Regions from separate parts of the Acidovorax sp. FG27 genome, predicted to be linked through region 2. Evidence: predicted binding sites of a transcription regulator. Region 2 holds the regulator's gene; the other holds the start of a gene.
What was found. The regulator LexA, encoded in region 2, represses DNA repair genes until DNA is damaged. The targets are predictions, from matches to a motif close to ACTGTATNNNNATACAGT.

Region 1: the regulator LexA is predicted to act here: its motif matches at 1,831-1,848, upstream of imuA (translesion DNA synthesis-associated protein ImuA).

Annotation. Positions count from the first base shown of each region.
Region 1 is NZ_BAABVY010000010.1:174,585-177,966, forward strand. It holds gene ABWV53_RS14680 (3-oxoacid CoA-transferase subunit B) at 1-319, shown strand, start outside; gene ABWV53_RS14685 (CoA transferase) at 348-1,748, shown strand; gene imuA (translesion DNA synthesis-associated protein ImuA) at 1,863-2,801, shown strand; gene ABWV53_RS14695 (DNA polymerase Y family protein) at 2,767-3,382, shown strand, end outside.
Region 2 is NZ_BAABVY010000009.1:268,687-272,068, forward strand. It holds gene adk (adenylate kinase) at 1-31, shown strand, start outside; gene ABWV53_RS08185 (asparaginase) at 107-1,069, opposite strand; gene lexA (transcriptional repressor LexA) at 1,163-1,837, shown strand; gene ABWV53_RS08195 (hypothetical protein) at 2,156-2,722, shown strand; gene hrpA (ATP-dependent RNA helicase HrpA) at 2,975-3,382, opposite strand, start outside.

The sequences.
Region 1 (3,382 bases), on a different contig from region 2:
CGAAAAGGGCGACCTCGCCAACTGGATGATCCCCGGCAAGATGGTCAAGGGCATGGGCGGCGCCATGGACCTGGTGGCGGGCGTCAAGCGCGTGATCGTGCTGATGGAACACGTCGCGAAGAAGAAGGACGGCACCGAGGACCTGAAGATCCTGCCCGAATGCACCCTGCCGCTGACGGGCGTGGGCGTGGTGGACCGCATCATCACCGACCTGGCCGTACTGGACGTGACGCCCGAAGGCCTGAAGGTCGTCGAGCTGGCGCCCGAGGTGAGCTTCGAGGCGCTGCAGGCCAAGACCGGCGTCACGCTGGTGCGCTGACAGCCTGGGCGGGGTCGTGGCGTCCGGCGTGCAACCACCCGGCGCGGTTTCGGCCGATGAAGCCCTGCGCGGCCTCTGGCGGCAGGCCGGCCTGCCGCCAGAGGCCCTGGCTTTCGCCCGGCTGACCGGCTCGGCGGCCGACCTGCCTTCGTCGTTCGCGGTCGGCGTGGCCGCGCAGGCCAGCATCGCCGCCGCGGCGCTCGCGGCCTGCGAGCTGGCCCACCAGCGCGGCACAGGCCGCCAGCAGGTCATGGTGGACAGCGCCCATGCCGCCACCGAATGCACCGGCTGGTTCAGCCTGGACGGGCTGGCGCCCGAACTGTGGGATGCGCTCTCGGGCCTGTACCGCTGCGCGGACGGTTTCGTTCGCATCCATGCCAACTTCGCGCACCACCGGGACGGCGCCCTGCGCCTGCTGGGCCTGCAGCCCGGGCAGGCCCAGCGAGCCGATGTGCAGGCCGCATTGGGCCGCTGGCGCGCCAAGGACTTCGAAGACGCCGCGGCGCAGGCCGGCCTGGTCGCCACCGCCTTGCGCAGCTTTGCCGAATGGGACGCCACGCCCCAGGGCCGCGCCAACGCCGCGCAGCCTCTTTTCACCATCGAGCGCCTGCCCGGCGATGCGCCGCCGCTGCGCCTGCCCGCGCTGTCCGCGCAGGACCGGCCCCTGGCAGGCGTGCGGGTGCTGGACCTCACCCGCATCCTGGCTGGCCCGGTCGGCGGCAAGGCGCTGGCGGCCTACGGGGCCGACGTCATGCTGGTGAACGCGCCGCACCTGCCCAACATCGCCGCCATCGCCGACACCAGCCGGGGCAAGCTGTCCACGCACATCGACCTGCGCTCTGCCGAGGGCCGGGCCGCTCTGCGCTCGCTGCTGGCGGACGCGCACGTGTGGGTGCAAGGCTACCGCCCCGGCGGGCTGCAGGCCCTGGGCTGGGGGCCGCACGACGTGGCGGCGTTGCGGCCGGGCATCGTCCAGGTGTCGCTGTCCGCCTACGGCACCCAGGGGCCCTGGGCCGGGCGGCGCGGTTTCGATTCCCTGGTGCAGACCGCCATGGGCTTCAACCAGGCGGAAGGCGAGGCGGCCGCTGGCGGCGCGCCCCAGGCGCTGCCGATGCAGATCCTCGACGAAGCCACCGGCTATCTCATCGCCTTCGGAGCGGCCGCGGCCTTGCGCCGCCAGCAGCGCGAGGGCGGCCAGTGGCATGTGCAGGTGTCGCTGGCGCAGACGGGGCAATGGCTGCGCAGCCTGGGCCGGCTGCCGCAGGGGCTGGCCGCGCAGGCGCCCGACCGCACGCCCTGGCTGGAGGTGGCCGACTCCGGCTTCGGCCGGCTGTACGCCCTCCGGCATAGCGCGCAACTGGGGCGCACCCCGGCGGGCTGGGCGCGGCCGTCCATGCCGCCGGGAACGCATCCCCCGCGCTGGCCCTGAGCCACGGCAGCGGCGGGGCCTTCACCTGCGCCTTCGGCCTACGCAAAGTCGTTGGCAACCCGGTGGCAGGCAAGGTTTTGATACTGTATATTTGAACAGTATCGAGGTCGCCCCATGCCCAGTTCACCCCCGCTCACCGCCACCGCCTCCCCGCTCGGGGCGGCCGTGCAATGCGCGGGCGACAGGCGCGGCCATGCGCCCGACCCTGGGCGTGATGCGGGGTGCAACGTGCCAGGCGTCTGGCGTGGCGACGGCGTGGCCCAGGCCCCGCAGCGCACGCAGCCTTCCGGCCATGCGCCGCTGGATGCGCAGCTGCCCGGCGGCGGCTGGCCGATGGGCGCCATGTCCGAGGTGCTGCTGCCGCCCCATGCCTTTCACGAATGGCGGCTGGTGCTGCCCGCCCTGGCCGGCGCCGTGGGGAACGGGGCGCCCGGCCGGGTGGTGCTGGTGGCGCCGCCCCATGCACCGTTCGGGCCGGTGCTGGCGGCCGGCGGCCTGCCGGCGGACCGGGTGTGCCACATCGTCGCCGGGCCGCACCAGGGGGCACAGGCCGCCTGGGCGGCCGAGCAGGCCCTGCGCTGCCGTGACGTGCTGGCGGTGCTGGCCTGGCTGCCGCAGACCGCGCCCGAGGTACTGCGGCGGCTGCAGCTGGCGGCGGCGCAGCAGGGGCGCCTGCTCTGGGTGTTCCGGCCCGAACACCTGCGCCAGCAGGCTTCGCCCGCGCCGCTGCGGCTCTGGGCGCGGGCGGCAGGCGCGGGCCCCGCCGAGGTCGAGGTGGTCCAGGTGCATGTACTCAAGCGGCGGGGGCCGCCCGTGCTGGCACCCGTGCTGTTGCCGGTCTGCGACGCCCGGTTGCTGGCCGTGCTGCAGGCCCAGGCCCGGCGCCGGCAGAGCGCCCAGGAGGCCGCCCGGCAGCAATGGCAGCAACGGCAGGAGCGCCTGCAGGCGCTGCGCGCCCTCGGCTTGCCCACCGAACCGCCGGTGGGGGCGGCGGCTGCGCAGGGCGAGTGGGCATTCCATGCACTGGATCGCACTTCCTCTGCCCGCGCCTGACAGCGCGCCCAGCGGCGTGCCGGCGCAGGCGCACGGCTGGTGGGCCTTGCGCTTCAGCCCGCGCGTGGCGCTGCTGGAAGAGGGCCTGCTCGTCGAGGTGGGCGGCACCGCCCGGCTCTGGGGCGGCCTGCCGGCCCTGGTGCGCTTGCTGCGCCAGCACTGCCCGGTGCCGCTGGCCGGCCAGGGGCGTGCGGAGCGCGCCACGCCGCCACCCGGCGACCCCAGCGCCGACCCCGCCGATCAAGCCGCCTGCATCGCGCAGGCCCCCACCGCCTTGCAGGCCCTGGCGCAGCTGCGGCTGCTGCAGGCGGGCCGGCCTCTGCCGCGCCGGCTGCCGCACGATCTGCCCCTGCGCACCCTGAGCGAGCTGCGCCCCCACGCGGCCGACCTGGAGCACATGGGCTGCCGCACCTGGGGCGCCGTGCGGGCCCTGCCGCGCGCGGGCCTGGCCCGCCGGCTGGGCGCCGGCCCCCTGCTGGCGCTGGACCGGGCCTGGGGCGACGTGCAGCATCTGCCGCCCTGGCTGCAGGCGCCCGACTGCTTCGCGCTGGAGGCCGAATTGCCCGCGCTGGCCGAGTCGG
Region 2 (3,382 bases):
CCAGCGAGCGCTGCAGGCCTTGTCCAGCTGACTTTCGAGTCCTCTGGCCCGACGCCCCGCTCTGCGGGGCGTTTTCATTTGCGGGGCCCCGCCCTGCGGGGCGCCGTCAGGCGCGGCGGGCCGCCAGCAGTTCGAGCAGCAGCGACACCCGCGTCTTCATCGCGCCCAGGCCCTCTGCCTCGGCCTGCAGCGCGTCGCCAGGCCGTGGCAGCACCCGGCCCAGCGGGCAGCGGGAGGTCACCCGCACCGCCACGCCCGCCGCCTGGGCCCGCAGCAGCGCGGCCTCCAGCGCCTGGTGCACCGTGCCGTTGCCCGTCGCCGCCACGACCAGGCCATCGACACCATCGGCCAGCAGCAGGTCCACCATGCGGCCCGAGGCAGCGGCGTGGCTCAACACGATCTCGACGCGTGGCCAATGGGCCGCATCGCCGGCAGCTCCGCCCTGCGGATGGAGGGCCTCGGGCGCCGGCCAGTCCCGTGCGAGCCGCACCGCCCCTTCTTCCACCCAGCCCAGCGGGCCGCCGTCTCCGGAATCGAACGCGTCCACCCGGTACGGATGCACCTTGCGCACCTGATGGGCGCCGTGCACCGTGCCGGCGGCCACGGCCACCACGCCACGCGCACCGGCGGCGGTGGCGACGGCCACCGCATCCAGCAGGTTCTGCGGCCCGTCCGGCGCCAGCGCGGTGGCGGGCCGCATCGCGCAGGTCAGCACGACGGGCTTGTGGGCATCGAGCACCAGCCGCAGGAACCAGGCCGTCTCTTCCAGCGTATCGGTGCCGTGGGTGATCACGATGCCGCGCACCTGCGGGTCAGCCAGATGCGCGGCGCAGCGTGCGGCCAGCCGCTGCCAGATGGCGTGCTCCATGTCCTTGCTGTCCACCTGCGCGATCTGCTCGGCGACCATGGCGTCGCCCGCCGCCTTCGCCAGACCGGGCACGGCCTCGAGCAACTGCTCCACGCCGACCTGGGCCGCTGTATAGCCGATGTTGTCGGACGCATCCCCCGCGGTGCCCGCGATGGTGCCCCCCGTTCCCAACACCACGATTTTTTGAGCCGCCACTTGCATCCTCGAAGAAACTGGTTAAAAATACAGGTACTGGATTAAACACCAGCCCCGCAGTCGATCCCTGTGGTCATCGCAACGCACTGGAACCTCGCCATGCTCGACAGCCCCAAGCTCACCGCCCGCCAGCAGCAGATTCTGGACTTGATCCAGACGGCCATCGCCCGCACCGGCGCACCCCCCACCCGTGCGGAAATCGCCGCGCAACTCGGTTTCAAGTCCGCCAACGCGGCGGAAGAACACCTGCAGGCCCTGGCGCGCAAGGGGGTCATCGAGCTGGTCAGCGGCACGTCGCGCGGCATCCGCCTGCGCAGCGAGACCGTGCGCTCCATCAACGCCGCCCGCGGTACCCAATTCAGCCTGCCCATTCCCGGCCTGTCCCAGCTGGTGCTGCCGCTCATCGGCCGCGTCGCGGCAGGCTCTCCGATTCTCGCGCAGGAACACGTCGACCAAACCTACAGCGTGGAAGGCAGCCTGTTCCAGCACAAGCCCGACTACCTGCTGAAAGTGCGCGGCATGTCCATGCGCGACGCGGGCATCATGGACGGCGACCTGCTCGCCGTGCAGGCCACGCGCGAGGCCCGCAACGGCCAGATCATCGTCGCCCGCCTGGGGGACGACGTCACGGTCAAGCGCCTGCGCCGCAGCGGCAACGCCATCGAACTGCTGCCCGAAAACCCGGACTACCCGGTGATCACCGTGCAGCCGGGCGAGCCCTTCGAGATCGAGGGCCTGGCAGTCGGCCTGATCCGCAACACCATGCTCATGTAGCGCTGACGCGGCTGCCCAGGTGGCGGGCGTCTGGCGGTGGGGTGGGGGAGCGGCGCACAGTTCGCTTTCCCAAAGCCCTACACGCCAACCCTGCGGCAAGCCGCTCAATGGCAATCCTGCCTGTGTTCAATCCTCCGTGCCCTCGCACGGGGCCGGCGCACCCCCCGGGGTGAACCGATGGCCATCGAGGCGCCTTCGGGCGGCTGCTCCCCCGTCGGGACCAGCCCCCCGCCCAGGCCGAGCCCCGATCTCCATGTGGTTCGCCATCGCGGAATGCTCCGGCACTGTTCTAGGCACTGGCCACGATGGAGTTTTCACATGGGAATTGCCCTGCTCGCCTTTTCGTCCTTGTCGCATCCCGTCAAGGCACTCACCCAATGGTTCGCCCGCCCGGGCCGCATCGCCGCCAGCCCATCGGCGCCGATGGTTCGCCGGCACCCGCCCGCAGGCAGCGGCGCTGACGCCCAGGCAGCAGTGGCGCCCGGTGCGCCAGCGGCAGGCGGAGTGGCCCCACCGGCCTCGGCCAATGCGGCGTCGATGGCAGGCGCTGACGCTCCACACACCACCGCCACCCCTGCATGCGTGGTGCCCATGACCCGCGTGCCCGCAGCCGCAGCGGTAGCTCTGCCGGCATTCCATGCGCTGCGGGTGCAGTCCGTGCGCGCCAGCCTGGCGTTGCCGTCGGCGGCGGGCCAGGCGGCCAACGCGGCGTCGTTCCACGGCGACACGGGGCTGGCCACCCCCAGCCGGCGGCGCCCGGTGCTGCGGGTGCTGCGCCGCATCCAGGTGGCCGATCCGACCCGGCTGGTGCTCTCGGGCCGCATGGCGGACGTCTGCGCCGAGCTGGACCGGCTCGCCGCGTCCGAAGCCGCGCTGACGGCCTGAGGCGCGCTCCCGGCAGGCTCCCTGCTGGAGTCACCAGCACATCGCGCCGGCCGTCACCCGCTCGCCGCCGGATGCGGGTGGCGCCGCCTGCGGAGCCAGCCGCTTGTGATGGCCCCCGCAGTCAGTGCGGCTTACTCCACAGCCTCGTGGCCGGGCCACTTTTTGGCTTTTTGATTTCCTTCTGCATTTGCAGGACACAACGCTAGGCGCTTGCCGGTCGCCGGTCGCCGGTCGCCGGTCGCCGGTCGCCGGTCAAGCGTTGATCTGCGCCCACAACTTGTCCAGCCGCTTGATGCTCACCGGCTGGGGCGTGCGCAGTTCCTGCGCGAAGAAGCTCACCCGCAGTTCCTCCAGCAGCCAGCGCATTTCCTGCATGCGGGCATCGACTTGGCCCTTGCGCTCGGCCACCAGGCGCCAATAGCGCTGTTCCTGCGGCCGCAGTTCCGCGAGCCGTGCGGCGTCCCGCGCCGGGTCGGCGCGGTATTTGTCCAGGCGCTGGGTGATGGCCTTGAGGTAGCGCGGGAAGTGCGCCAGTTGCGGCCAGGGCGCCGCCGCCATAAACCGACCGGGCATCAGGCGCTGCAGCTGCTGCTGAGCGTCCTGCGTCGCATCGGCGGCGTTCTTCGTGTCCTTGATCTTGCGCACGGCGGTGGCGTATTC